DNA from 2 places in the Kitasatospora sp. NPDC001309 genome. Region 2 is predicted to be linked to the other one. Evidence: riboswitches for the same ligand, from Rfam matches in the RefSeq annotation. Region 2 holds a riboswitch; the other holds the start of a gene.
What was found. Region 2 has a riboswitch for magnesium ahead of ACFY2K_RS04610 (NRAMP family divalent metal transporter). Riboswitches for the same ligand answer to the same signal wherever they lie in the genome.
Positions count from the first base shown of each region.

Region 1: another riboswitch for magnesium. It lies ahead of ACFY2K_RS10050 (NRAMP family divalent metal transporter); the one in region 2 lies ahead of ACFY2K_RS04610 (NRAMP family divalent metal transporter).

Region 1 covers NZ_JBIAXC010000007.1:159,945-174,847, forward strand. Annotated here, with positions in the region: gene ACFY2K_RS10005 (GuaB1 family IMP dehydrogenase-related protein) at 1-1,378, opposite strand, end outside; gene ACFY2K_RS10010 (SDR family NAD(P)-dependent oxidoreductase) at 1,692-3,176, shown strand; gene ACFY2K_RS10015 (NUDIX hydrolase) at 3,259-3,747, shown strand; gene ACFY2K_RS10020 (FtsX-like permease family protein) at 3,814-6,048, opposite strand; gene ACFY2K_RS10025 (ABC transporter ATP-binding protein) at 6,045-6,731, opposite strand; gene ACFY2K_RS10030 (helix-turn-helix transcriptional regulator) at 6,728-7,252, opposite strand; gene ACFY2K_RS10035 (hypothetical protein) at 7,643-8,299, shown strand; gene ACFY2K_RS10040 (YoaK family protein) at 8,448-9,125, opposite strand; gene ACFY2K_RS10045 (MgtC/SapB family protein) at 9,202-9,936, opposite strand; gene ACFY2K_RS10050 (NRAMP family divalent metal transporter) at 10,117-11,802, opposite strand; M-box (ykoK) riboswitch at 12,168-12,344, opposite strand; gene ACFY2K_RS10055 (ABC transporter ATP-binding protein) at 12,513-13,307, shown strand; gene ACFY2K_RS10060 (FtsX-like permease family protein) at 13,304-14,903, shown strand, end outside.
Region 2 covers NZ_JBIAXC010000003.1:146,332-161,234, reverse strand. Annotated here, with positions in the region: gene ACFY2K_RS04640 (GreA/GreB family elongation factor) at 161-628, shown strand; gene ACFY2K_RS04635 (MFS transporter) at 786-2,024, shown strand; gene fdhD (formate dehydrogenase accessory sulfurtransferase FdhD) at 2,084-2,953, shown strand; gene ACFY2K_RS04625 (LysR family transcriptional regulator) at 2,954-3,871, shown strand; gene ACFY2K_RS04620 (FdhF/YdeP family oxidoreductase) at 4,025-6,343, shown strand; gene ACFY2K_RS04615 (YhgE/Pip domain-containing protein) at 6,350-7,675, opposite strand; M-box (ykoK) riboswitch at 7,854-8,031, shown strand; gene ACFY2K_RS04610 (NRAMP family divalent metal transporter) at 8,393-10,042, shown strand; gene ACFY2K_RS04605 (hypothetical protein) at 10,146-10,487, shown strand; gene ACFY2K_RS04600 (hypothetical protein) at 10,558-10,818, shown strand; gene ACFY2K_RS04595 (winged helix-turn-helix domain-containing protein) at 10,854-11,267, shown strand; gene ACFY2K_RS04590 (hypothetical protein) at 11,356-11,838, shown strand; gene ACFY2K_RS04585 (glyoxalase) at 11,835-12,200, shown strand; gene ACFY2K_RS04580 (ABC transporter permease) at 12,300-14,078, shown strand; gene ACFY2K_RS04575 (nitrate/sulfonate/bicarbonate ABC transporter ATP-binding protein) at 14,090-14,903, shown strand, end outside.

The DNA.
Region 1 (14,903 bases), on a different contig from region 2:
CGATCGCCTTCTCGTGGAACTCCTCCAGGGTGTTGGCGCCCGCGTAGGTGCAGGAGCTGCGCACGCCGGCCACGATCGAGTCGATCAGGTCCTCGACGCCCGGGCGGGCCGGGTCGAGGAACATCCGGGAGTGCGAGATGCCCTCCTCGAACAGCGCCTTGCGGGCCCGGTCGTAGGAGGAGTCCTGGGCGGTGCGGTTGCTGACCGCGCGGGCCGAGGCCATGCCGAAGCTCTCCTTGTACTGGCGGCCGTCGGCGGCGGTCTGGAGGTCGCCCGGGGACTCGTAGGTCCCGGCGAACCAGGAGCCGATCATCACGTTGGAGGCGCCGGCGGCCAGCGCCATGGCGACGTCGCGCGGGTGGCGCACACCGCCGTCGGCCCAGACGTGCTTGCCGAGCCGGCGGGCCTCGGCGGCGCACTCCAGGACGGCGGAGAACTGCGGCCGGCCGACGCCGGTCATCATCCGGGTGGTGCACATCGCGCCGGGGCCGACACCGACCTTGAGGATGTCCGCGCCCGCCTCGACCAGGTCGCGGACACCGGCGGCGGAGACCACGTTGCCGGCCACGATCGGGATCTGCGGGTCCAGGCCGCGCACGGCGCGCAGCGCGCTGATCATGCTCTCCTGGTGGCCGTGCGCGGTGTCGACGACGAGCACGTCGGCGCCGGCGTCGATGAGCGCCTTGGCCTTGCCCGCGACGTCGCCGTTGATGCCGACGGTGGCGGCGATCCGCAGCTTGCCGTTCGCGTCGACGGCCGGGGTGTACAGGGTGGCGCGCAGCGCGTTCCTGCGGGTCAGCAGGCCGACCAGCTTGCCCTCGCCGTCGACGACGGGGGCGAGCTTGCGGTGCGCCTCGGTGAGCTTGTCGAAGGCGGTGCGCGGGTCGAGGCCCTCGTCGAGCAGCAGCAGGTCGCGGGACATCACGTCGGCGAGGCTGGTGAAGCGGTCGACGCCCTGGCAGTCGGAGTCGGTGACCACGCCGACCGGCTTGCCGTCCTCGACCACCACGAGGGCGCCGTGGGCGCGCTTGGGCAGCAGCGAGAGGGCCTCGGCGACGGTGGCGCCGGGCGCGAGGGTGATCGCGGTGTCGACCACCAGGTGGCGCTGCTTGACCCAGGAGATGACCTCGGCGATGACCTCGGTGGGGATGTCCTGGGGGATGGCGACCAGGCCGCCGCGGCGGGCGACGGTCTCGGCCATCCGGCGGCCGGCGATGGCGGTCATGTTGGCGACGACCAGCGGGATGGTGGTGCCGGTGCCGTCGTTCGAGGAGAGGTCGACGGCCTGCCGGGAGCCCACGGAGGAACGGCTGGGGACCATGAAGACGTCGTCGTACGTCAGGTCGTACGAGGGCTTGAGGTCGTTCAGGAAGCGCATGAAGGGGGCTCTCCGGCTGGGGGAAGGTACACCTCGGGTGCGGTTGCGGCGATGCCGCCGGGGCGCACTCGGGCGCCCGGCACCCAGCATTCGATTCTCCGTGAGGGTGGGGACAAAAGCCAGTTCGACCACCATTGCTGGGTGTGCACACAAAGCATGATCAATGCTCCGCGCGTAGACATGTGCGATCCTCCAAAGCCCGGCGGGGCCGGGCTCCCGCTTCCGGCTTTCGCCCCGGCCGGGGCCACTCCCGTAGCATTCAGGCGGTAACGGCGGGGCGATCGGGAAAGCAGCGGGCGTGAGCATCGAGCAGATGGACATCGAGCAGGGTCAAGGCGAGGAGGAGATCGACTACGGTCCGGGCCTCGCCCCGGAGCGGCTGCGGCTCTGCCTGGAGGTGCTCGCCGAGCTCGACGAGCTGCACGTCGACCACCCGGACGCGATCACCGTGCGCCAGGCCGTCGGCGGCATATTCCGGACGCTCAAGCAGCGCCGCCGCCAGGAGACCCGGGCCCGCAAGACGGCCAACGACCGCGAGGTCACCGCCCGCACCGCCACCGGTGCGCCGACCCGGATCGACGACGAGACGGCCGGCGCCTTCGGCCTGACCACCGTCACCACGACCGAGATCGCCGGCATCCTGGAGCGCCCGCGCTCCTGCTACACCTGCAAGACCCGGTACGTCGAGGTCGACGCGTTCTACCACAACCTGTGCCAGAAGTGCGCCCTCCTGAACCGGTCCCGCCGGGACGCCCGGGCCGACCTCACCGGCAAGCGCGCGCTGCTCACCGGCGGCCGGGCCAAGATCGGGATGTACATCGCGCTGATGCTGCTGCGCGACGGCGCCCACACCACCATCACCACCCGCTTCCCCAACGACGCGATCCGCCGCTTCACGGCGATGCCGGACAGCGCCGACTGGATCCACCGGCTCAAGATCATCGGCATCGACCTGCGCGACCCCGCCCAGGTGATGGCCCTGGCCGACGAGGTCGCCGCCGACGGCCCGCTGGACATCCTGATCAACAACGCCGCGCAGACCGTCCGCCGCCCGCCGGAGTCCTACCGCGAGCTGGTCAACGCCGAGTCCGCGCCGCTGCCCGCCGGCGCACTGCCGCAGGCCACCACGATCGGCCGCTTCAACAGCGGCAGCGTCGACCTGCCCGCCCTCCCCCAGCAGGCGGGCGGCGGCGAGCAGCGGCTGGCCGCCGAGGACGTCACCTCGCTCGCGCTGGTCACCGGCTCCGCCACCCCGGCCCGGATCGAGGCCGGAACGGCGATCGACGCCGGCGGCCTGGTGCCCGACCTCGCGCCCACCAACAGCTGGGTGCAGACCGTCAGCGAGGTGGGCCCGGTCGAGCTGCTGGAGGTCCAGCTCTGCAACTCCACCGCGCCGTTCATCCTGATCAGCCGACTGCGCCCGGCGATGGCCGCCTCCGCGTCCCGCCGCAAGTACGTGGTCAACGTCTCCGCCATGGAGGGCGTGTTCCAGCGCGGCTACAAGGGCGCCGGCCACCCGCACACCAACATGGCCAAGGCCGCGCTGAACATGCTGACCCGCACCAGCGCCCAGGAGATGTTCGAGTCCGACGGCATCCTGATGACCGCCGTCGACACCGGCTGGATCACCGACGAGCGGCCGCACCCGGACAAGATGCGCCTCGCGGACGAGGGCTTCCACGCCCCGCTCGACCTGGTCGACGGCGCGGCCCGGGTGTACGACCCGATCGTGCGCGGCGAGGCCGGCGAGGACCTGTACGGCTGCTTCCTCAAGGACTACGAGCGCGGCAACTGGTAGGCCCCGCACGGGTGGGCACCACGACGGCAGGCCCGACATCGGCAGGCCCGACATCGGCAGGCACCACGAGGGAGGACGCGAGTTGACCACCGCACCCACCGGACCCGTCGTACCCACCGGACCCGTCGCACCGATGCTGGGCGCCGGGGTCATCGTGCCCACCGGCGACGGCCGGGTGCTGATCGGCCGCCGCACCACGGCCGGTGAGCCGCCGACCTGGAGCCTGCCCGGCGGCAAGGTCGACCCGGGCGAGTCCTTCGAGCGGACCGCGGCCCGCGAACTGGCCGAGGAGACCGGGATCGTGCTGCCGGCCGAGCACATGCGGGTGCTCGCCGTGCACCTGGACCACGAGCTCGGCCGGCCCCGGCTGACCGCCGCCGTGCTGGCGCCGCCGAGCCTGGCCGAGGCCGTGGTCACCGAGCCGCACGCGTGCGCCGGGTGGGAGCGCTTCCCGGTGGACGCGCTGCCGGAGCCGATGTTCTACCCGTCCGCGCTGGTGCTCGGCAGCTGGCTGCCGCGGTACGCCCCGGCGGTGCGGGCCGCGACGCACGGCTACCCCGTCGCCCGCTGAGAGCGCGGACGACGGGGCAACCGGGCAGAAGGGCCACCGGCGGGATGGTCAACTCGCCGACGGCGCTCAGCCGTTGCGGGCGGCCTCCGGTCCGGTGATCCGCCGCAGCAGCGGCAGGGTCGAGGCGATGATGCCCAGCGAGGCGGCCAGGCCGAAGCCGGTCAGTCCGTAGTACGTCAGGCCCGGCGAGACCAGGGCGTAGTCCATCTGGGACTTGAGGAACATCGCCGCCGCCGCGAAGCCCGTCCCGATCGCGAGCGCCGAGACCACCAGCAGCGGCAGCGCGCTCTCCAGTCCGACCACCCGGCGCAGCAGCCGCAGCGGCGCGCCGCTCAGCCGGAGCATCGCGAACGGCCTTCTGCGGTCGGACAGTCCGGCGACCACGCTCACCGCGAGGCTGCACCCGGCGACCGGCAGGGTGGTCAGCAGCACCACGTTCGCCAGCTGCCGCCAGCCCTGGAGCTTCTTCTGCCCTTCGGCGGAGAAGTCGTCGGCCATCCTGGTCACGTACGCCGGGAACGCCTCGGTGAACAGGGTCCGCAGCTGCTCCTTGGCCGCCGGGGAGTCGTCGGTGGTCGCGTAGACGATGAACACCGGGAGGGCGGCGGCCTCCTCGGCGGAGAGCGGCGCCGCCGGCCACTCCTTCTCCGGGTGCGCCTGGAGGTCCAGGACGCCGTTCCGGTCGACGGCCGCGACCACGGCCCCGGGGGCGCAGTGGCCGACGGCGGGGATCTGCGCCAGTTCCGAGCAGCGGACCAGGACGGGCACGATCCGTTCCCGGCCGTACTGCGACGCTCCGATCCCGGCGGGGTTGTCGTGCAGCAGTGCCATCCCCTCGAAGCCCGGGACGGCCCGGGCCCGCGCGAGCACCCCGTCGGGCACCGAGGGGAGCGCGGCGGATCGCTCCGGGCCGAGCAGCGGGGTGGCCACGACCGCCTTGCGGACCTCGGGAGCGCCGTCGAGCGAGCCCCGGTTCACGTTGATGGTGCTCATGATGCCCAGGGTCGCGGTGGTCACGAACAGCGCCAGCACCAGGCCGGCGACCGAGCGGAAGCCCGCCCTCGGGTCGTCCGACAGACGGCGCATCGCGATCAGCGAGGCGGGCCGACCCGTCCGCCGGGCCACCGCCCGGGCGGTCGCCATGGTGAGCCAGGGACCGGCGATCACCAGGCCGAGCATGACCAGGACGAAGCCGCTCAGGTACGCCAGCGACTGGCCGTCGGTGGTCTTCGGATGGTCGCCGACGAAGTACCCCAGCTCGGCGAGACCGGCCACCAGCGGTGCCAGCCGCCAAGGGCTCGGCGGCTTCGGGGTGACCCGGCGGGAGACCCCGAGCGGCGAGACGGTGACCCGGCGCAGGGCGAACCGGGCGGCGAGCGCGGCCGCCAGCGGCACACCCACCGCCGCACCGACGGCCTGCGGCAGGCTCAGGGAGAGATCGGCGGCGAAGAACCGGTCACCGGTGAACGGCACGTCGGCCACCAGCGGCTTCAACGCGAAGTACAGGCCGAAGCCGAGCACCGTACCGGCCGCCGCCGCCACCGCGGACTCCACCGCCGAGATCACCGACACCTGGCCCGGCGTGGCCCCCACCAGCCGCATCGCGGCGTAGCGCTGCTCCCGGGTGGCGGCGGACAGCCGGGTGGCGGTACCGATGAAGATCAGCACCGGGAAGATCAGCGCGGCGGCCACCACGGTGAGCACCAGGACGAGTGCGTCGCCGTGCACGCCCGCGCCGTAGCAGTCGTACTCGCAGTCGGTGGGCAGTGTGGTGGCGATGCTGGTGACGGTGGTGGCCCGGGGCATCGCCCGGACCTCGTCGGCGGTGCGGCCGATGACCACCGCGAGGGTGTCCGGGGAGGGCAGCGCGTCCTCGCCGAGGGTGCCGACCTGGCGGCCCGGGAAGCGGTCGCCCAGTTCGACGGCCGGGGTCTCGCGCAGCAGCTTCGCGAGCGCCGGGGAGGCGTAGTACTCGCCCGGCGCGGGAAGCCGGCTCAGTCCGGGCACCAGCGGCGGGTGGGGACCGGTCGGGGCGAGTTCGGCCCGGAAGACGCTCGCCCCCCGGTAGTAGTCCATCCGCGCGTGCCACCAGAGCGGGTCCGCCGGGGCCGCCGCGGTCGCCCCCTTGGCACCCGTGTTCATCCAGGTCTGCCGGGCGTTGGTGCGGTCGATCGCGTTGATGCTGGAGAGCACCGACAGCAGCAGCCCGACCCCGATCGCCACCGCCGCCGCGATCATCAGCAGCCGGGCCACGGCCTCCCGGCCGCCGCTGACGGCCAGTCGGAGCGCGAAGCGGATCACGGGGCCACCGGCCCGGCGGAGAGCGTACGGGCCTGGCCGTCGCGGACGATCGCCTCGCGGTCGGCGTAGGCGGCGACCCGCGGTTCGTGGGTGACCAGGATGACGGTGGTGCCCTGCTCGCGGGCCGCGCCGACCATCAGTTCCATCACCTGCTCGCCGGTCAGCGAGTCCAGCGCGCCGGTCGGCTCGTCGGCGAACAGCACCCGCGGTCGGGCCACCAACCCCCGGGCCAGCGCCGCGCGTTGGGCCTGGCCGCCGGAGAGCTCACCGGAGCGGCGCTGCTCCAGGCCGTCCAGGCCGAGCCGGGCGAACCAGGGGCGGGCCTGGGCCAGCGCCGCGCCCCGGCGGACGCCGTTCAGCAGCAGCGGCAGGGCCACGTTCTCCTCGGCCGTCAACTCCGGTACCAGCTGGCCGAACTGGAAGACGAAGCCGAAGGTGTCGCGGCGCAGGGCACTGCGCTGTGCCTCGTTCATGCGGTCCAGGCGCTGCCCCTCGAACAGCACCTCGCCGGCGTCGGGCACCAGGATGCCGGCCAGGCAGTGGAGTAACGTCGACTTGCCCGAGCCGCTGGGGCCCATGACGGCGAGCACCTCGCCGGCCCCGACGGACAGGCTCGCCCCGCGCAGGGCGGGCGTCTCACCGAAGGCGAGGGCGAGGTCGCGGGCCTCGATGACCGCGGTCATCCGCGCACCTCCGCGGCGAGCGCGTCCAGCCGGGCGGCGGTGAGGTCGATCCAGCGCAGGTCGGCCTCCAGGTGGAACAGGCCGTGGTCGGCGAGCAGGGCGTCCACCAGGGCGCCGGTGCGGCGCAGTTCGGTGAGTTCGCGCATCCGGCGCAGGTGGGCGCTGCGCTGGGTGTCCAGGTACAGCTCGGCGTCGCGGCCGAGCAGCAGGGCCAGCACCACCTTGGTGAACAGCACGGACTGCAGGGTGGGTTCGGGGGCGACCGGCTCCTGGAGCCAGGTCTCGAACTCGGTCGCCCCGGTCTCGGTGATGACGTAGCGCTTGCGCTCGGGCCCGTCGCCCGGCTCGGCCTCACCGGCCATCACCTTGCCGTCGCGGGCCAGTCGGCCGAGGGTCGCGTAGACCTGGCCGTACGGGAGGGGCTTGCCCCGGCCGAAGAAGGAGTCGTAGTCGCGCTTGAGGTCGTAGCCGTGGCTCGGCTCCCGCTCCAGCAGGCCGAGGAGGGTCAAAGGAACACTCATGCGGAGGACCATACACCCCGGATATACACCGAGTGTATATCCGGCGAGAACAAGCCGCTGACCTGGTGGAACGTCAACTCCTCGACAGGGGCGGGCAGGAGGCGGCCCCACGACCGCCCCCTGCGCCGCACCACGGCCCGGCACCCCCACGGTCACCGGACCGGGGCCGCACCCAGGCACGGAGGGCGCGGCCGGACTCCAGCCTGCCCGGCCCGGCGGTCGCTGCCGAGGGCCGAACGTCCCGGGTGGACCGGGCCCGGCCAGGGCGAATCGGGTCGAACCGGGACGGCCGGCACCAGGAGCGAACCCCGGTCTTGTGCGAGGGGGGCGGTCGGGTGGAGATTGGGTAACGAAACCCCGTACGCGCCCGCGTCCTTGAGGAGATCCCGCGTGTCCAGCACACCCCGCCCGGCCAGGTCGGCGTCGCTCCCGCAGCGAACCGGCCGTCAGCTGCGGCGGGCCTTCGGTGCCCGGCACGAACCGTTGGCCCGCCCGCTCGACCGGTCCCGCGCCCGCGCCTGGCTGCTCACCGTCGTCGGCGGGCTGCTGGCCACCGCCCTCTCCGTCGGCGGCGCACTGCTGCTCTTCCGCGCCACCGCCCCGCAGGCCGACACCGACCTGACCCGGCTGCACCGGATCGACGCCGTGGTGACCGCCGAACCCAACCACGGCACGGCTCCCACCAGCCGGTTCTCCGGCGGCTACGGCAACCGGATCGAGGTCGAGGCCGCCTGGACCTACCCCGGGGCCACCCCGCACACCGGCACCGTCGAGGCCTCCGGCCCACCCACCGTCGGCGGCGTCGTCCAGGTCTGGGTCGATCCGGCCGGCAACGCCACCGATCCGCCGCTCGACCGCACCGCCCTCGCCGTCTCCGCGGCCTGCACCGGCGCCGGTGCACTGCTCGCCCTGTCCGCCCTGATCGCCTTCGCGCTGCGGCTGCGCCTGAGCGCGCTCAACCGCCGGGCCGAGACCGGCTGGACCGCCGAGTGGGCCCGGCTGGAGCCGCTCTGGAGCGGCCGCGCCGGGCACCGCCGGGAGGAGTGAAAGGGGCCCGGCCTCGAACGCGACCGTCCGTCTGTCTGTCCGTCTGTCCGTCCGTCTGTCCGTCCGCCCGGGGAGGTGGGCAGCAGGAGCCGGACGGGAACGGCCGGACCGGTCCGGCGGCAGGCAGACCGGCGGAGCTGCCGCGGCCTCAGCGGCGCGCCGTCCAGGCCGGGGCCGGGACGGGCCCGGCGGCGTGGTGGGTGAGGGCGGCGACCGCGACCAGCAGGGCGAGCGCCAGGCCCAGGGCGACCGGGACGGCGGCGTGCAGGACCAGGACGGCGCCGAGGAGGGCGCCGGCGAACATCCACACCGTCGAGGCGAGCCGGCGCGGGCCGGTGCGGTCCGCGGCGAGGGCGGTGATGGTCATGGTGAGCACGGTGGTGGTGAGGTCGGGGACCTTGAGCGAGCGGACCACCGCGTTCTGGCCGCCCATGGCGAGGGCGAGCAGCCCGATCAGGGTGTAACGGGCGGGCTCGGAGCCGTGGCCGAGCACGGCCGCCAGGACGGTGCTCGTGGCGACGAGCACCGCCTGGCCGGCGACGGCGGCGGTCAGCAGGTGCCCCCGGTGGCCGGGCAGGCGGCGGGCCAGGTGGCCGCCCGCCAGGGCGCCGAGCACGAAGGCGGCCAGGGCGGCCAGCGAGGCGGTGGCGGACAGGCCGGGGGCGCCGGCCAGGGCGAAGCCGAGGAACACCACGTTGCCGGTCATGTTGGCGACGAAGACGTGTCCGAGCTCCAGGTAGCTGACCGCGTCCACCACCCCGGTCACGAGGGTCAGCACCAGCAGCATCGGCACCAACGGCCCGTGCTCGGGGTCGGCTCTCAGCATCGGACGGCCTCCGGAGGGTACGCGTGACGGTCCCTCCGTTCTACTACCTCGGCTCCCCCGGCGTGCTCAGGCGTGCTCAGGCGAGCGCGGGGCTGCCCGGTTCGTCCGACTCGTCGTCCAGGTGCCAGTGCAGGTCCCGGACGCCCGGCTCCAGCGAGAGCCGGCTGACGACCTGCTCCAGCGCCGGGGCCACCTGGCCCGTGATCGCCACGGTGGCCCGCAGGCTGGTGGCGTCGCCCTGCTCGGTGCGGCGGGCGCGCAGGCCGGTCGGGGCCAGGCCGGAGGCGGTCAGGGCCTGGAGCAGCAGGGCCCGGATGTGGGTCTCGGACTTGCGGTCGCACTCCACGTGGACGGTGGCCCGGGTGGTGGAGTCCGGGTCGCTGCCGGACTGCGGGGACCGGTCGAGCAGTCGGCCGGCCGGGCGCAGCACCAGGTGGACGGCGAGCACCGCGAAGGTGCCGAGCGCGGCCAGCTCCAGCTTGCCGGAGGCCGCCAGCACCCCGACCGCGGCCGAACACCACAGCGTGGCGGCGGTGTTGAGGCCGCGGACGCCGGCCCCGTCGCGCAGGATCACGCCACCGCCGAGGAAGCCGATACCGGAGACCACGTAGGAGGCGACCCGGGTGGGGCTGCCGGTGTCGCCGACTGCCTCGCTGTACAGGACGAACAGGGTGGCACCGGCGGCGACCAGGGCGTTGGTCCGCAGGCCGGCCATCCGGGCCCGCCACTGGCGCTCGATGCCGATCAGCGCGCCGCAGGCGACGCCGGTGGCGAGCCGGACCAGGAACTCGACGGTGGTCAGGGTGTGCACGACGGCACCTCCTCCAGAGGATTCACGGGGAAACGGGGCAACACGGGTAGTACGGGCCGTACGGAGCACACGGGGAACACGGGGAACACGGGCAACGCGGGCCGGGGGATCGCGGGCAAAGGAACGGACGGGTGGCGAGCCGCTGCCCGCCACCCGTCCGTACGGGCTCCGCTCGGCGGCTCAGTGGTTGAGCGCGGTCTGGACGACCTTGATGATGACCATGACCATCGCGATCAGCAGGTAGGCGCGCAGGGCGCCCATGCCGACCTTGCGGGCGGTGGACATCACCGGCCGGCCCAGGGTCTCCAGCGGGGGCATCCGCCAGTCCTCCCGGCCGGTGCGGTCGATCGGGTCCTCCTTGGTGCCGGTGCGACCGGCCGTGAAGAAGTAGCCCGCGACCAGGACCCCGATCACGCCGCAGCCGCCCATGATCCACAGGATCGCGTCCGAGCTGATGTCCGGCCAGACCACCGAGGCGGTCAGGATCAGCGAGAGCATCACCAGCACGCCGACCACCGTGGAGGTGAAGGCGTTGGTCCGGGGCCCGTTGGCCCAGGGGCCGAGCACGGCCCTGTCGTTGCAGAGCAGCAGCAGGAAGACGGTGGCGGAGGGCAGCAGCACCCCGGCCAGCACCTGGACGAACTGGGTGATCAGGCCCTGGGTGTAGCCGTTGGACAGCAGGGTGATCGTCGCGGCGACGGCCACCAGTCCGGCGTACACGGCGTAGAAGCCCTTGGCGCCCTTGACCCCGCGGTGCAGCGAGTGCTTGATGCCGAAGACGTCGCCGATGGCGTAGGCGGTGGAGAGCGAGACGGCGAAGGCGCCGATGATCGAGGCGTCCAGCAGGGCGATGGCGAACAGCACGCCCGCCAGGTGGCCGGCCTTGTCCTCGATGCCCTTGGCGACGGCGGCCGTGTCGGAGAACTGGCCGAAGCCGTCGGTGCCCGCGAACGCCGCCGCCGTGAGGCCGATCAGCGCGGCCGCGCCGATGATCACGATCGCGATGCCGATCCACAGGTCGACCTTCTCGTACTTCATGAAACGCGGGGTGATCCGCTTGTCGATGACGTACGACTGCTGGAAGAACAGCTGCCAGGGGGCGACGGTGGTGCCGACGATCGAGATGATGACCATCATGACGGCCGCGAGCTGGCCGGCGCCGCCGGGCATCTGCGGCGTCACGAAGTCGTGGGCCATCTGCGAGGTCTTCGGGTGGACCATGAAGTAGATCGGCACCAGCAGCAGCGAGCCGACGCAGAGCGTGATGGCGACCCGCTCGAAGCGCTGGAAGGAGCCGGTGAAGGCCGAGGCGATGATGATCGCCGCCGCCAGCACCACGGAGAGGACCTTGGGCAGGCCCAGGTACCCGGCCGCCATGGTGACGCCGATGAACTCGGTGACCAGGGTGAGGGCGTTGAGCAGGAAGAGGTCGATGACGCTGAACGCGCCCCAGAACTTGCCGAAGCGCTCCAGGATCAGCCGGGCGTGGCCGACACCGGTGACCGCGCCCAGGCGCAGCACCATCTCCTGGTTGACGTACAGCACCGGGACGAGCAGGAGCAGCGTCCACAGCAGCTGGGTGCCGTAGTTCTGGCCGGCCTGGCCGTAGGTGGAGAAGGCGCCGGCGTCGTTGTCGCCGACCATCACGATCAGGCCGGGGCCGACGATCGCCAGCAGGGTCTTGAGCCGGGCGGAGAGTCCGTGGCGGGGGGTGGTGTCGTCGAGCCGGATGGTGCCGAGCGCACCCTTGATGTCGCCGACATGGGCGTCGTCCAGGACGGCGGACCTGGCGGCGGCGGTCGCAGCGAGGGCGGCGGGAGCGGCGGGGACCGTGGGGATCTTCGGGTCCAGCATCACGTTGGTCATGGCGGGGCCTCCCTCCCCCTACCTTGAGGGGGCGTCAGGGGGCACGCAGCGGCGGACCTCCCTGCGGGCGCACGGCATCCACGCCGTACGGCGACGCTGAGCGGCGGCGGCCGTGCGGGCACGATGATGCTGACGACGCGTCAATCGGCTTGCGTCCGGGCATGGTTGAGCGCAGGACGAAGCTTCGGGTGAACGCGCAGGGAAGGTTGTTACCGCGTGCCGGAGGTGTTCGAGAGCATGCGGGGGCAGGGGCTACTGTGGCCCGGACTATCGCAGTCCATGTCTCTCGCCTCCTCCCGGTCGGGGGCGCACCGTCTGTGCGCCGCATCACGACACGGCAAGGAGCACACCGGTCTTCGAGGACCGGTACACCCCAACTCGTCAGAGCTTTGGCACTCCACGGCGTGTCCAGCCGGATCGGCCGGAAGCCACTTGGGGTCAACCCTTAACTCGGGAAGACCTGTCCTGAACCTGGGCGTCTCTCGACGTCGTCGGGTCAGTGGCCTGTGTCCGTGAAGACGCCTCACCGAACGAGGTGCCTTTTCAAACCTCCCAAAGCATAGACCCGGCGCGGCGACCCCGAGTCACCTTTTCGGCCGATCTTCGACAGCTTTGTAGAACCTTGACCAAATCCGCCGCGACTTGCTCTTCCTCCACCGGCATATATAGTTCACCGACATATGCAGCTGAACAGCTCACGAGGGGGAACCATGTCCCACATCGATCCGAGCCGACCCGCGCCCGTCCTGCAGCTGGCCGGGGTCTCCCGGGTGCACGGCCGCGGCGCCGCCGAGGTGCACGCCCTGCGCGAGGTCGACCTGACCGTCCACGCCGGCGAGTTCGTCGCCGTGATGGGGCCCTCCGGCTCGGGCAAGTCGACCCTGCTCACCCTGGCCGGCGGGCTGGACCTGCCCAGCGGCGGCGAGGTGCTGGTCGAGGGCGTCACCCTCGGCGGCCTCGGCCGGGGCAAGCTCGCCGACCTGCGGCGGCGCTCCGTCGGCTACGTCTTCCAGGACTACAACCTGATCCCGGCGCTCACCGCCGCCGAGAACATCGCCCTGCCGCGCGAGCTCGACGGCGTCTCCGGACGCACCGCCCGCCGGGAGGCCCTCGCCGCCCTGGAGGAACTGGGCATCGGCGAGCTCGCCGACCGCTTCCCCGACGACATGTCCGGCGGACAGCAGCAGCGCGTCGCCATCGCCCGCGCCCTGATCGGCGAGCGCCGGCTCGTCCTCGCCGACGAACCCACGGGGGCGCTCGACTCCGCCACCGGCGACGCCGTGCTCGCCGTACTGCGCGCCCGCTGCGACGCCGGGGCGGCCGCCATGATGGTCACCCACGAGGCCTCGCACGCCAGTTGGGCCGACCGGGTGGTCCACCTGCGGGACGGCTCGGTCGCCTCCGAGAGCGTCGGACGCCGCTCCGGCAACAGCCGGGCCGCCGTCCACCGCTCCCAGCCCCTCGACGGCTCCACCGCCAACTCCTTCGGCGAGGTGGCCCGATGAGGTTCGGAGCGTGGAAGGTCGCGCTGCGGATGGCCCGGCGCGACGCCCTGCGGGCCAAGGGGCGAAGCGCCCTGATCGTGGCCATGATCGCCCTGCCCGTGCTCGGCGTCACCGGCGCCGACGTGGTCCACCGCAGCGACCAGCTGTCCCCCGCCGAACGGGTCGAGCGGGTGGTGGGCGGCGCGGACGCGCTGGTCACCGCGCTCAGCCCGGGCCAGGCCGTCGAACAGGCCCCGGTCGCCGAGGACGGCGCGTTCGCCGTCCAGCCGCGGCCCGGCCAACAGCCCACGCCCGAGCAGCTCAAGGGCGCGAGCACCGACCCGACCGTCCTGGTCGGCTCGCTGCTGCCGCCCGGCAGCGCGCTCACCCCCGTCCGGACCGGACCGGAGACCGGTGCGAGCTCGCCCGAGGGCCTGGTCCGCACCCTCACCGCCGAGGCCGACCTGGGCGACCCGGTCTGGCGCGGCCGGGCCGACCTGGTCGAGGGCCGCACGCCCGGCGCGCCGCACGAAGTCGCCGTCACCCAGGCCTTCCTGGACAACTCCGGGCTCCGGCTCGGCAGCGACACCACCGTCCAGGGACTGGAGCGGACCACCTTCCGCATCACCGGCCTGGTGGAGCACCCGGACGACCTCAAGCGGGTCGAACTCATCGCCCGCCCGGGCGAGTTGCTCGACCAGCTGGCCGCCGCGGCGGAACCCGGACAGCCCGCCCCCGGGCAGGGCCGCACCAACCGCGGCTCCTGGCTGGTGCACCTCCCGGGCGGGGCCGCCCTCGACTGGGCCACGGTCCAGTCGTTCAACGCCCACGGCTACACCCTCACCGCGCGGGCCGTCGCGCTCGACCCGCCGCCGTACGGCGCCGTCCCCTACTACCGGGACTCCACCGTCTACCGCGACCCCGCCGGCGGCAACAGCACCAAGGTCGTGGTCGCCACCGTCACCGGCATGGGGCTGCTGGAGGTCGCCCTGCTCGCCGGGCCCGCCTTCGCGGTCGGCGCCCGCCGCTCCCGCCGCCAGCTCGCGCTGCTCGGCGCCGCGGGCGGCCGGCGCACCCACATCGGCGCGGTGGTGCTCGGCGGCGGCCTGGTGCTCGGCCTGGCCGGGGCGGTCCTCGGGGTGACCGTCGGCACCGGGCTGGTCGCCGCGCTGCGGTCGGTGATCGAGGAGGTCGGCGGTGCCCGCTTCGGCCACTTCGCCCTCCCCCCGGTGGACCTGCTCGCCATCGCCGGGATCGGTGTGATCACCGCCCTGCTCGCGGCCGCGCTGCCGGCCTGGCAGGCCGCCCGGCGCAGCGTCACCGCCGGCCTCACCGGCCGGGACACCGTCCGGGCGCCCAACCGCCTGGTCACCGTGCTCGGCGTGGCGCTGCTCCTCGGCGGCGGCGCGATCGCGATGTACGGCGCGGGCGCCGTCCAGCACGGCGCGCCCGTGGTCAGCACCTACGACGCCCGCACCCTCACGGTGCTGCTCGGCTCGGTCTTCGCCGAACTCGGACTGCTCGCCTGCACCCCCCTGCTGGTCGCCCTGTTCGGCCGGTTCGCCGGGCGGCTGCCGCTCGGCCCCCGGCTGGCGCTGCGCGACTCCGCCCGCAACC
Region 2 (14,903 bases):
CCCCGGCCGGGCCGGGCCGGTGCCCCGTCGCGCGTCCCGGCCTGCGTCCCGTCGCGCGTCCCGGCCCGCGTCCGCCGAGGATTTGCCCGGGCTTCGGTGGGGTGGGGTAATGAGAGGCGACCGGTGTTTGGGTGTTCCCTCAGAGACCCGGGAGCGTGCGATGAGCGGTGGGCCGGAACCGATCAGTGCCGAGGGGCTGCGTGCCGTGCAGGAGGAGTTGGCGCAGCTGCGGGCGGAGCGGGGGGAGGTGGCCGCGACCCTGCGCGGGGAGGATCCGGTGGGGGACCGCGCCGACGCGGCGGACGAGTTGCAGCGGGCCTCGGACGTGACGCGGCTGGACCGGCGGATCGTCGAGCTGGAGGGGCGGCTGCGGGAGGCCGAGGTGGCCGGGGCGCCGTCCACGGACGTGATCGGGGTGGGGTCGACGGTCACCGTGCGGTTCTCCGACGGCGAGCAGGAGACCGTCGAGATCTCCGAGCTGGCCGAGGAGCGCGAGCTGACCCTGGTGACGTACGACAGCCCGCTCGGGAAGGCGCTGCTGGGCCGCCACGCCGGGGAGACGGTGAACTACGAGACGCCGGGCGGCGCGGCGAGCGCGGTCGTGCTGGCGGTGGGCGGCGGCGGCTGACCGGGGCCGTCGGGGGTCGTCCCGTTCGATAGGCCGCGCCGATCGGACGACTGGTACGACCTCTTTGACCTGCGACGATGCCGGACAGGACACTGGACGGGCGGCCCACCGCCGCCGGATTCCCCGTCCGAGCGAACCGTCCGAGGAGACCCCGCACGTGCGCACCGCCCGCTGGATACCGGCCGCGGCCGCCGTGGCGGTCGCCGCCTGGGGAGCGAACCAGTTCACCGCGCTGGCGAGCGTCTACCGGGCGCACACGCACTGGTCGCCGGTGTCGCTGGCCGGGATGTTCTCGGTGTACCTGGTCGGGCTGGTGCCCGGGCTGCTGCTGGGCGGCCCGGCCGCGGACCGGTACGGGCGCCGGCGCACGGTGCGGGCCGGGCTCGCCCTGTCGGCGGCCGCCAGCGCGCTGCTGGCGCTGGGCGACGAGCCCACCGGGTACGCCGCCCGGCTGGCGACCGGCTTCGCGGCCGGGCTGGTGTTCCCGGCCGGGACGACCTGGCTGCGGGAGCTCTCCGCCCCCGGGGTGTCGCCGGTGGCCGCCGCGCGCCGCGCGATGTACGCCACCGGGATCGGCTTCTCGGCCGGTGCGCTGGCCTCCGGCGTCCTCTCGGAGTGGCTGCCCGGTCCGACCCTCGTGCCCTGTCTCGCCCACGCCGCGGCCTGTCTGCTGGTCCTGCGGGCCACCGGCCGGCTCCCGGACGCGGCGCCGGTGGGCCGCCCGGTCCGGCCCGCGGAGCACCACCGCGCGGCCGTGCAGCACCCCCGGTTCCGCTACGTCGTGCTGCCCGCCAGCCCCGCCGTGCTGGGCGCCGCGACCGTCGGCTACGTTGTGCTGCCGCCGCTGGTCGCCCACCATCTGCCGGGCTACGCACCGCTGTTCAGCGGTCTGGTGGCGGCCCTGACGCTCGCCATGGGGGTGCTCGCCCAGCCCTTCGCGGCCCGGCTGGACGACGCGGGCAGCGCCCGGGCCACCCTCACCGCGATGGCGACGGTGATCGCCGGACTGCTGCTCGGCGCGCTGGCCGCCGACCGCGACTCGGTGGGGCTGGTGCTGGCGGCCGCCGTCGTGCTCGGCACCGGGTACGGACTGACCCTCGGCGCGGGCCTGCACGAGGTGGAGCGGCTCACCGCCCGCAGCGCCGGAGGCGCCACCGGACGCAACCCCGCCGGACCGACCTCCGCCGCGCTCTACCAGAGCACCACCTCCAGCGGCTTCCTCACCCCGCTGCTGCTGGCCGGCACGGCCGGGCGCGCGTCCTACCCGGCGCTGCTGGTCGGCATGGCCGCCGTCGGCGTGCTCTGCCTGGCGGTCACCGGCGCGCACAGCCGCCGCCACCTGCCCGGGCACCCGGCCGGCCCGGAAACGCGCGAGGATTCATCCGTACAGACCTGACCGGCCGCGAGGCCGACCCACGACCCGCGACCCGCGACCCACCCGAGGAGCCGACGACCATGGGCCGAGTGACCGTACCCCGCAGGGTGCTGCGGCTGCGCAAGGGCGTGCCCTCGCACCGCCCCGACACCCTGGCCGCCGAGGAGCCGATGGAGATCCGGGTCGGCGGCCGTCCGCTGACGGTGACCATGCGCACCCCCGGCAGCGACTTCGACCTCGCGGCCGGCTTCCTGGTCAGCGAGGGCGTGCTGCACGCCGCCGACCACCTGGCCGGGATCCGCTACTGCGCCGGGGCCACCGCCGACGGCGGCAACACCTACAACGTGGTGGACGTGGTGCTCGCGGCCGGTGTGCCCGCCCCGGACGCCTCGCTGGAGCGCAACTTCTACACCACCTCCTCCTGCGGCCTGTGCGGCAAGGCCAGCCTGGACGCGGTGCGCACCACCGCGCCGTGGAGCGTCGCGGCGGACGGGCTGCGGATCACCCCCGAGCTGCTGTCCGCGCTGCCGGACCGGCTGCGCGCCGCCCAGAAGGTCTTCGACAGCACCGGCGGCCTGCACGCGGCCGGGCTGTTCGACGCCCAGGGGCGGCTGCTCTGCCTGCGCGAGGACGTGGGGCGGCACAACGCGGTGGACAAGGTGGTCGGCCACGCGCTGCGCGAGGGCCTGCTGCCGGCCCGGGGCACGGTGCTGATGGTCAGCGGCCGGGCCTCCTTCGAGCTGGTGCAGAAGGCGGTGATGGCCGGCATCCCCGCGCTCGCCGCCGTCTCCGCGCCGTCCTCGCTGGCGGTGGACCTGGCCGAGGAGAGCGGGCTGACCCTGGTCGGCTTCCTGCGCGGCGACTCGATGAACGTGTACACCCGCACCGACCGGATCGACCTGACCGACCCGACCGAGGCCGGGCACGCCGCCGAGGCCGAGGCCGAGTAGATGCTGTTCCGCCAGCTCGAGTACCTGGTCGCCCTGGCCCGCGAGCGGCACTTCGCCCGCGCCGCCCAGGCCTGCCGGGTCTCCCAGCCGGCGCTGTCCGAGGCGCTGCGCAAGCTGGAGGACGAACTGGGGGTGCTGCTGGTGCGGCGCGGCCGGGCGTACGAGGGCCTGACCCCCGAGGGCGAGCGGATCGTGCGGTGGGCGCAGCGCATCCTGGCCGACCGGGACGCCCTGCGCGACGAGGTGGACGCGCTGCGCACCGGGCTGAGCGGACGGCTGCGGATCGGCTCGGTGCCGACCGCCTCGGGGGCCGTCCCGCTGCTCACCGGACCGTTCTGCACCGCCCACCCGCTGGCCGCCGTGGAGCTGTCCACCGACCTGCGCGCCGATGAACTCCTGCGCCAGGTACGGGACTTCGAGATCAACGCGGGCCTCAGCTACCTCCCGGAGCAGGGCACCGAGGGCGTGCGCACCGTCCCGCTGTACGAGGAGCGGTACGTCCTGCTGACCGGCCCCGCCGACGGTCTCGCCGGGCAGCCGCACGCCACCTGGACGGAGGCCTCCCGGCTGCCGCTGTGCCTGCTGCACCCGGGCATGCAGGGCCGCCGGGTGCTGGATGGGGTCTTCGCGGGCCTCGGACTGGCGCCGGCGCCCCGGGTGGAGACGGACTCGGTGGGCTCGCTGTTCGCGCACGTGCGCACCGGCCACTGGGCGAGCGTGGTGCCGTACGCCTGGCTGCACGTGTTCGGGGTGCCGCCCGGGATGCGGGCCGTCCCGCTGGTGGAGCCGGTGCACAGCACGCCGATCGGGCTGGTGACCGCGGCCCGGGAGCCGGGGTCGGTGATGGCCCGCGCCCTGCGGGAGGTGGCCCGGCGGACGGACCTGGCCGGGGTGCTGGGCGCCCTGCCGAAGGCGTAGCTGTCGACGCGCGGGAGCCGCAACGGTCGACGCGCGGGAGCCGTAACGGTCGGTGCTCGGGAGCCGTAGCGGTCGACGCGCGGGGGCCGACGGCCCGGCGTAGCGTCGACCCGGACCCCGAGTGACCCAGCCGCGCGACGGAAGGCGAGCACCGTGACCACCTCCGACGACGAAGCCACCGCCGCCCCGCAGCGGCCGGAGGAGGTCGGCCCCTCCCCCGCCGCGCCGCCCCGCTACGCGCCGTACCACCACCCCGCCGCCGGCTGGGGCGCGGCGAAGAGCGTCACCCGTTTCATGGCCCGCGAGGGGGCGTACCTGGACGGCCCGCGGGCCGTCATGCGGATGAACCACGAGAACGGCGGCTTCGACTGCCCGGGCTGCGCCTGGCCGGACGACACCAAGGGCCTGCACCTGGACATCTGCGAGAACGGCATCAAGCACGTCACCTGGGAGATGACCCGCAAGCGGGTCGGCCGGGAGTTCTTCGCCGCGCACTCGGTGACCGAGCTGTCCGACTGGAGCGACTTCGCCCTGGAGGACCAGGGCCGGCTCACCGAGCCGATGGTCTACGACCCGGACACCGACCACTACCTGCCGATCGGCTGGAAGGACGCGTTCGACCTGGTCGGCCGCACCCTGCGGGGGCTGGACGACCCGAACCGGGCGGCGTTCTACACCTCCGGCCGGCTCGGCAACGAGGCGACCTTCCTGTACCAGCTGATGGCCCGCGAGCTGGGCACCAACAACCTCCCCGACTGCTCCAACATGTGCCACGAGGCCAGTGGACGGGCCCTCCAGGCGGCGCTGGGCACCGGGAAGGGGACGGTCGACCTCAAGGACTGGGAGGTCACCGACGCGCTGTTCATCCTGGGTGTCAACGCGGCCTCCAACGCGCCCCGGATGCTCACCTCGCTCGCCGAGGCCTTCCGGCGCGGCGCGCAGATCGTGCACGTCAACCCGCTGGTCGAGGCGGCGGCGACCCGGACGATCATCCCGCACGACTTCACCGACATGGCGCTGAACCGGGCGACCCGCACCAGCACGCTCAACCTCCAGCCGCGGATCGGCGGCGACATGGCGCTGCTGCGCGGCATGGCGAAGGCGCTCCTGGAGCAGTCGGCGGCCGACGACGGGGCACTGGACCGGCTCTTCATCGAGCGGCACACCAGCGGCTTCGCGGCCTACCGGCGCGTCTGCGAGCAGACGCCCTGGGCGGAGCTGGAGCGCCAGAGCGGGCTGGGCCGGGCGGAGATCCTCAAGGCGGCGCGGGTCTACCGCGAGGCGGACCGCTCGATCTTCAGCTGGTGCCTGGGCGTCACCCAGCACGAGCACGGGGTGGACACCGTGCGGGAGATCGTCAACCTGCTGCTGCTGCGCGGCAACCTGGGCCGGGAGGGGGCCGGGCCCTCGCCGGTGCGCGGGCACAGCAACGTGCAGGGCAACCGCACCTGCGGGATCGACCACCGGCCGGCCGACGCCTTCCTGGACCGGCTCGGCGCGGTCTGCCGGATCGACCCGCCGCGCGCCCACGGCCTGGACACGGTCGGGACGATCGAGGCGATGCGGCGCGGCGAGGTGACCGTCTTCGTCGGCATGGGCGGCAACTTCGCGCTCGCCGCCCCGGACTCCCCCTACACCTACCAGGCCCTGCGCACCTGCGAGTTGACCGTCCAGGTGAGCACCAAGCTGAACCGCAGCCACCTGGTGCACGGCCGCCGGGCGCTGATCCTGCCCTGCCTCGGCCGGACCGAGAAGGACCACCAGCGCGCCGGGGTGCAGTCCACCTCGGTCGAGGACTCGATGAGCATGGTGCACCTGTCGGCCGGCATGAAGCGCCCGGCCTCACCGCACCTGCTCTCCGAGCCGGCGATCGTCGCCGGGATGGCCCGCGCGGCCCTGCCGGACAGCCCCACCCCGTGGGAGTGGTACATCGAGGACTACGACCGGATCCGCGACACCATGGCCGAAGTCCTGGACGGCTTCGAGGACTTCAACCGCCGGGTGCGGCTGCCGCTGGGCTTCCGGATCAAGCAGCCCGCCCGCGAACTGGTCTTCCTCACCCCTTCCGGCAAGGCCGAGTTCTCCGCCGCCGCGCTGCCCGACGTCGTCCCCGCGCCCGGCACCCTGGCGCTCGGCACGATGCGCTCGCACGACCAGTGGAACACCACCATCTACTCGGACGACGACCGCTACCGGGGCGTGCAGAACCTGCGCACCCTGGTCTTCCTCAACCGGGACGACATGCGCGAGCGCGGCATCGCCGAGTTCGACCCGGTGGACGTCACCAGCACCGCCCGGGACGGCTCCACCCGCTCGGTGCACGGCTACCTGGCCGTCCCGTACGACATCCCGCGCGGCTGCGCGGCCGGGTACATGCCGGAGCTGAACGTGCTGTGCGCGATCGGCGACCACAGCACCCAGAGCGACCAGCCGATCATGAAGCACCTCAAGGTGACCGTGACGAAGAGCTAGACCGGCCTACTCCGAGGGCTGGGGCGTCCAGCGGTGCAGGCCCTTGCGGTCGTAGTAGCGGGTCATCCCGAAGCCGAAGGCCAGGGCCAGCGCCACCCCGATGGCGATCATGACCCAGCCGCGGGCCAGTCCGGCGTCCGAGCGGGCGTCGAAGAAGAGGATCGCCCGGATGCCGTCGCTCAGCTGCCGCATCGGCTCGAAGACGGCCAGGAAGCGGTAGAAGCCGGGCACCGCCTGGAGCGGGACGGTCGCCCCGGAGGACGGCAGGGCGAGCGCGATGAACACGAACATGGACACCAGCTGCCCGATCCCGCCGAACGCGGCGTTGATCGCCTGCACGCCGAGGCCGACGGCGAGGCTGGCGCAGTAGGCGAACACCCACAGCAGGGCCTGGTGCGGGGCGTCCATGCCGAGGATCCCGGCCGTGCAGAGCAGCACCAGGGAGGTGGTGACCAGCATGATCCCGGCGGTCATCAGCATCTTGAGCAGCAGGGTCTGGGTGCGGCTGACCGGGACGGTCGGGCGGCGGGTGTGCCAGGGGCCGATCTCGCTGTCGCTGTAGCCGAGCGCGGTGTCGACGCCGTTGTGGATGATGTTGCCGCCGATGAAGCCGGTCAGCACGGCGAGCAGGGTGAAGTAGAAGGCGCTCAGGCCGAGGCCGCTGTGGCTGCCGATCGGGTGGCCGACCTGGGTGGCGACGGCGAACGGGTCGGCGAGCAGCAGCCGGGCGGTGGCGCCGGTGTCCGGCCCCTGGGCGCCCGGGCCGCCCTGGGCCGGTACGGCGGCCAGCAGCCGCTGTCCGGCCGCGACCGAGGCCTGGTGGGCGGCGTTCTGGGCGATCTGGGCGGCGATCGAGGAGCCGAGGCTGCCCAGGCCGGGGTTGGTGAGGACGGTGAGGGTGGGCCGGTGGGTGGCCCGGCCGGCGGCGAGCGCGGTGACGGTGGCGGTGAAGTCGGCGGGGACGAGCAGCACGCCGTAGACCTTGCCGGCGGCGAGCAGGTCACGGGCGCCCGCGTCGTCGGTCTGGCGCCAGCGGACGGTGTCGTCCGGGGTCCCGGCCACCACGGCGCGGGTCAGCTGGGTGCCGAGGTTGACCGGCTGGCCGGGCGGGGGCGGGGCCTGGTCGGCGTTCACCAGGGCGATCGGCAGCCGGTGCAGGTGCCCGGTCGGGTTGACGATGCCGCCCAGGTAGAGCAGCGAGAGCAGCGCGGCCACCAGGGCGCACAGGACGCCGGGGAAGAGCCAGAGCTTCGGGCGCCGGGCGAGTGCCAGCGCCCTCGCCCGCCGGGGAGCCCCCGGAGGTCCTGCGGTCTGGGAGCCTGCGGTCGCCATGCCACCCCTCAGCTGCGTGTGCGTGTGCGGGTACGGATCCGGCGGGAAGTCGTTCCGTCGTCACGTGGCGCTCAAACCCGCGTCACCCGGACGGACGTCACGCCTCGCGAAAGGTAAAGGTTCTACCAAGTGCGCAAGTATCGCGCTTCCGTCGGTCTATGCTTCTGGAGGTTTGAAGAAGGCACCTCGTTCGGTGAGGCTTCTTCACGGACACAGGCCACTGATCCGACGACGTCGAGAGACGCCCAGGGTTAGGACAGATCTTCCCGACCTAAGGGTTGATCCGAAGTGGCTTCCGACCCGAACGGGTTGGACACGCCGTGGAGTGCCAAAGCTCTGACGAGTTGGGGTGAACCGGTGGCAGTCGCGCGCGCCGGTGAACTCCTTGCCGTGTCGATGACACGCACCACGGGGTGCGTCGACCGGGAGGAGGCGAGAGACATGGATTGCAGTAGTCCGGGCCACAGTAGCCCCTGCCCCCGCCTGTCCTCGTACACCTCCGGCACGCGGTAACAACCTTCCCTGCGCGTACAACTGACGCACCGTCACGTCATGGCGGCGACGTCGTCGCACCGTTCGCCAGCACGCACGCGGCTCCGCCGTGCCCGCCCGGGCACCGCCCCGCCGCGGGCCGGTGCGCCGTGCCCGCACGCAGGGGGAATTACTGCTGCGCGCCCCCATCACCCCGCCTGTCCCGGGGTCCACGGGAGGAACGTCATGACCACCAACGCCACACTCAACTCCAAGCCGCAGAAGCAGCGTTCGGCCGTACTGGACGACGCCCACGTCGGCGACATCAAGGGTGCGCTCGGCACCATCAAGCTCGATGACGACGCACCGCGCCAAGGCCTGTCGGCAAGACTCAAGACCCTGCTGGCGATCGTCGGCCCCGGCCTGATCGTGATGGTCGGCGACAACGACGCCGGTGCCTTCTCCACCTACGGCCAGGCCGGCCAGAACTACGGCACCCAGCTGCTGTGGACGCTGCTGATGCTGGTGCCCGTGCTGTACGTCAACCAGGAGATGGTGCTGCGCCTGGGCGCGGTCACCGGTGTCGGCCACGCCCGGCTGATCCTGGAGCGCTTCGGCAAGTTCTGGGGCGCGTTCAGCGTCATCGACCTCTTCCTGCTCAACGCCCTCACCCTGGTCACCGAGTTCATCGGCGTGACGCTCGCGGCCGGCTACCTGGGCCTGCCCAAGGTCGCCTCGGTGGTGCTGGCGGCGGCGATCATCATCGCCTCGGCCTTCACCGGCTCCTTCCAGCGCTTCGAGCGGGTCGCGGTGACCCTGTGCATAGGCTCGCTGCTGCTGGTGCCGATCTACTTCATGGTCCACCCGAAGACCTCGCAGATGGCCCACGACTTCGTGGTGCCGCAGATGCCGGGCGGCGCGGGCGAGTTGGCCGCGGTCATGCTGGTGATCATCTCGATCGTCGGCACCACCGTCGCCCCCTGGCAGCTGTTCTTCCAGCAGTCGTACGTCATCGACAAGCGGATCACCCCGCGCTTCATGAAGTACGAGAAGGCCGACCTCTGGATCGGCATCGCGATCGTGATCATCGGCGCCGCCGCCATGATGGGCTTCACCGCCGCCGCCTTCGCGGGCACCGACGGCTTCGGCCGGTTCTCCGACGCCGGGGCCGTCGCCAAGGGCATCGAGGACAAGGCCGGCCACCTGGCGGGCGTGCTGTTCGCCATCGCCCTGCTGGACGCCTCGATCATCGGCGCCTTCGCCGTCTCGCTCTCCACCGCCTACGCCATCGGCGACGTCTTCGGCATCAAGCACTCGCTGCACCGCGGGGTCAAGGGCGCCAAGGGCTTCTACGGCATCTACGCGGGCCTGGTGATCGCCGCGGCCGCCATCACCCTGCTGTCCACCGGCTACATGCAGGGCCTGATGACCCAGTTCGTCCAGGTGCTGGCCGGGGTGCTGCTGCCCTCCGCCACCGTCTTCCTGCTGCTGCTCTGCAACGACAAGGCGGTGCTCGGCCCCTGGGTGAACGGTCCCAAGACCAACGCCTTCACCGCCGCCGTGGTCGGCGTGCTGGTCACGCTGTCGCTGATCCTCACCGCGGCCGTCGTCTGGCCGGACATCAGCTCGGACGCGATCCTGCGGATCATGGCCGGCTGCGGGGTGGCGGGCGTCCTGGTCGCCGGGTACTCCTTCCTCTCCGGCCGCCGCGGCACCAAGGAGGACCCGATCGACCGCACCGGCCGGGAGAACTGGCGGATGCCCCCGCTGGAGACCCTGGAGAAGCCGGTGATGTCCACCACCCGCAAGCTCGGCATGGGCGCCCTGCGCGTCTACCTGCTGGTCGCGATGGTGATGGTGATCGTCAAGATCGTGCAGACCGCACTGAACCACTGACCCGGACGCCGGGGGCGGCGCCGCACACCACGGCCCGCCGCCCCCGGCCCCGCCCCGGAACCCTCGACCACCCCGCACCCGGGGTAAGGAAGGCAGTACGGCCATGCGCACCACCACCCCCTTCCACCACCTCTTCCACCACTGCCCCAGCGTCCGACTCGCCCTGCACGACGGCGTCGAGCGCGCCTACCGCCTCGACGACCCCGGCAGCTGCCCCCGCTCGGGCACCCGCAACACCCCGGCCTCCGCGTACGAGCCCCGTGTCCACCTGGCCTACCTGCTGGCCCGCCAGGGCCACCGCCCGGACTGGCTCGCCCTCCCCCAGCCTCCGGCCGGGGGGACCCCCACCGCGGACCTTCCGCCGGCCGCCGCGCACCGGATCGCCCTCGCCGCCGCCCGTCACCGGGCCGCCGCCGCGACCACGCCCGCGCCCGCCGCTGCCTGAATCATCAACTCCCCTGCGCACCGGCGCACTTGTTCAGATCTTGCCTGTCCTGTCACGGAGGTGACCAGCCATGTCCATCGTTGCCGCTTTCCAGCCCGCCCTCCCGTCCACCGATCGCGGCCGACTGCGCGCCGCCCTCGCCGCGGTGGGCCGACGGCTGGCCGCCAGCCCGCTCGACAACACCGTGCTGCGCGCCGTCGGCGCCCCGGCCCCGAGCCCGGCCCCGGGACTTCCGAACGACCGGCCCACCCGGATGCGGGCCAGCTGGCACTCCGTCACCGGCCCGGACGGGACGGCCCGACTGGAAGCCTCCTGGCACCCCGGCCACTGACCCGACCGACCCCACCAGCCGAAGGAGCATCCGCCATGGCCGTGCGCTACCGCAGGCTCGACGCCATCTTCTCGGACCACACCGCCGCCCCCGCCCTGCGGGCCGTCCCCGCCGCCCGGACCGTCCCCGGCCCGCGGCCCGTCCTCGACTCGGCCGGCCTGGTGGTCGACCAGGAGCAGCGCACCGTCACCGTCGACGGCCAGCACCTCGACCTGCCGTACCTGGAGTTCGAACTCCTCGCCCACCTGGTCGGCAACCCGCTGCGGGTGCACTCCCGCCGCCAGCTGATGGAGTCCGTCTGGGGCCGGCCGGACACCGGCGACACCCGCACCATCGCCACCCACATCGCCCGGATCCGCCGCAAGCTCGGCCCCGGCCACCGGGAGGCGATCGCCACCGTCCGGCAGATCGGCTACAAGTACGACCCCCGGCTGGTCCGCGCCGCCTGAGGCCGGCCCCGCCGCAGCGCCAGTGGCACCACCGACAGCACCAGTGGCACCACCGACAGCGCCGACACCAACCGGAGGAGGACACCGCATGACCCGGACCGCCCTGTTCCCCTGGACGAGCCGAGGTACGGCGCTCTGCGTCGCCGTGCTCCTCCTCGCCCTCCAGGTCGCCGCCCTCGGCGCCGCGCCCGCTCCGCTGCGCCTGTTCCTCTCCGGCGTGCTCATCGGCGGCTCGGCCGTCGGGCTGCTGCTCGCCCTGCTGCTGGCCCACAGCCGGCAGCGGGCGGGCCTGGCCGCACCTCCCGCCCCGGAGGACGACGCCCAGTGGTTCAGCGCCCGCTCGCTGGAGGGCTTCCCGATGGAGCAGGTCCGCCCGCTCCTGCTCGGCCCCGACGCCCCCGGCCTCAACCGGCTCTACACCGCCTGGGTGTTCGCCACCCACGGGCACGACCCCCAGTGGATCGCCCACCACCTCGGCCTGCCCACCCCGACCGCCCGGCTGCTGGTCACCGCGGCCCGGCAGCACGCCACGTCCACCCCGTCCGACCCCTCCGAGAGGAAGCCGAAGTGATCACGGCCCTCGACCACGTCCAGCTCTCCGCGCCACCCGGCAGCGAGCCCCTGCTGCGCGCCTTCTACGGCGACGTCCTGCAGATGGCCGAGATCCCCAAGCCCCAGCCGCTGACCGGCCGCGGCGGCTGCTGGTTCGCCGCCGACGGCGGCCGGGTCCGGCTCTACCTCGGCATCGAGGAGCGCTTCCGCCCCAGTGTCAAGGCCCACCCCGGGATGGCGGTCTGCGAGATCGAGGACTTTGCCGAACGCCTCGCCGGACTCGGCGCCCAGGTCGTCTGGGACGACAGCCTCCCGCCCCGGCGCCGCTTCTACACCACCGACCCGGTCGGCAACCTGCTGGAGTTCGTCGAAACCGCGTAGGCCCCCTCCGGCCTGAGCACCGGACCGAAACACCGGTCCATTTGCGTACGGACGTCAGAAGGGAGCAGACTGCCCGGGTTTGCGCCGGAGGTCCCCGTCATGTCCTTCCCGAAGTCCGCCCCGGGCCCGTCCCGGGGCCCGCTGCCGCCCCGGACCGCGGGCCGCCCGTCCCGGGCGGGCCGGGCCCCCCGGGCGGGCTGGGCGGACGTGGTCGTGGCCGCCGCCGTCCTGGTCCTGCTCTACCTCGCACTGCGGGTCGGACAGGGCACCACCGTACGGTTCTCCACCGCGCGCGACGCCGCCGTGGACACCGACCCGGCCCGGCTGCCGTACGACGCCGCGCGCTCGCTGCTGCGGATGTTCGCGGCGCTGGTCCTCTCGGTCGGCTTCACCTTCGGCTACGCCTACGCCGCCGCCCGCAGCCGCCGGCTGGAACGGGTGCTGATCCCCGCGCTGGACATCCTCCAGTCGGTGCCGGTGCTCGCCTTCCTGACCGTCGCCGTCACCGGCTTCCTCGCCCTGTTCCCCGGCTCCGAGCTCGGCCTGGAGTGCGCGGCCGTGTTCGCCATCTTCACGTCCCAGGCGTGGAACATGACCTTCGGCTTCTACCACTCACTGGTCTCGCTGCCGCGCGAACTCGACGAGCTGTCCCGCTCCTTCCGGTTCAGCCGGTGGATGCGGTTCCGGAAGGTCGAACTGCCCTCCGGCATGATCGGCCTGGTCTGGAACGGCATGCTCAGCTTCGGCGGCGGCTGGTTCTTCCTGGTCGCCTCCGAGGCGATCAGCGTCGACAACCAGCGCTACGCCCTGCCCGGGGTCGGCTCCTACGCGGGCGCCGCCATCGCCGCCGGCGACCTCGGCCGGGTCGGCTGGGCGATCGCCACCATGGCCGTCCTGGTCATCGGCGTGAACTTCCTGTTCTGGCGGCCGCTCACCGCCTGGGCCGAACGCTTCAAGAACGAGCAGTCCGAGGCCACCGAGGTGCAGCGCTCCGTCGTGCTCGCCCTGCTGCGCCGCTCCCGGCTGCCCGGCCTGCTCGGCCGGGTGCTGCGGCCCCTCGGCCGGGCCCTGGACCGGGCCGGACGGGTCTTCGGCACCGACGACCGGCCGCTCGCGGTCAGCCGCGCCCGGCAGCGCACCGGCGACCTCCTCTTCGCCGTCGTCTCCGGCGGCATCGTGCTCTGGGGCCTGGTCGACCTCGGCCGCTACCTCGCCGGCACCACCGGCCTCGGCGTCTTCGGCGAGCCCCTGCTGCTCGGCCTCGCCACCCTGGCCCGGGTGGTGGTGCTGGTCGCGGTCGCCACCGTCGTCTGGGTGCCGATCGGCGTGCGGATCGGCTTCTCCCCCCGGCTGACCAGGATCGCCCAGCCGCTGGTCCAGGTGCTCGCCAGCTTCCCCGCCAACTTCCTGTTCCCGCTGGTGGTCTGGCTGCTGCTGCGCACCGGCCTGTCGATCGACCTCGGCGGCGTGCTGCTGATGGCCCTCGGCGCCCAGTGGTACATCCTGTTCAACGCCATCGCCGGCGCCATGGCCATCCCCAGCGACCTGCGCGAGGCCATGGACAACCTCGGCGTGCGCGGCCTGCAGCGCTGGCGGCGGCTCATCGTCCCCGGCATCTTCCCGGCGTACGTCACCGGCGGCATCACCGCCTCCGGCGGCGCCTGGAACGCCTCCATCGTCTCCGAGGTGGTCACCTTCGGCGGCACCACCCTCACCGCCACCGGCCTCGGCGCGTACATCGCCGGCGCCACCGAACGCGGCGACCACCCGCACCTGCTCGCCGGGGTCGCGGTGATGAGCCTGTACGTCGTCGCCCTCAACCGCCTGGTCTGGCGCCGGTTGTACCGCCTGGCCGAACGCCGTTACTCGCTCCAATGAGGTTCCCCCCGATGCGCTTCCCGTTCTCCTCCCGCCCCGCCCCCGCCGTCACCCAGCCCGCCGTGGCGGACGGCGCGACCCTGCTGGAGACCGTCGGCCTCACCAAGTCCTACGCCGGCGCCGACGGCGAACTCCCGGTGCTCTCCGGGATCGACCTCACCGTCCGGGCCGGCGAGATCGTCGCCCTGCTCGGCCGCTCCGGCTCCGGCAAGTCCACCCTGCTGCGCTGCCTGGCCGGCCTGCTGCCGCCCAGCTCCGGCACCGTCCGCTACCGCGGCACCCCCCTCACCGGCGCCAACCCCGGCACCGCGCTCGTCTTCCAGACCTTCGCCCTGCTGCCCTGGCTGACCGTCCGGCAGAACGTCGAACTGGGCCTGGAGGCCCGCGGGGTGCCCCCGCGCGAGCGGGCCCGCGCCGCCGACCAGGCCATCGACCTGATCGGCCTCACCGGCTTCGAGAACGCCTACCCCAAGGAGCTCTCCGGCGGCATGCGCCAACGCGTCGGCTTCGCCCGGGCCCTGGTCGTCGAACCCGACGTGCTGATGATGGACGAACCGTTCTCCGCGCTCGACGTGCTCACCGCCGAGAACCTGCGCGGCGAACTCCTGGAACTGTGGGAGTCCGGCCAGTTCCCCACCCGCGCCGTCGTCCTGGTCACCCACAACATCGAGGAGGCCGTGCTGATGGCCGACCGCGTCGTCGTCCTCGGCTCCCGCCCGTACGGCACCATCCGGGAGACCGTCGACGTCGACCTGGAACGCCCGCGCGACCGCGACTCCGCCGCCTTCGACGAACTCGTCGACCGGGTCTACCGGATCATGACCG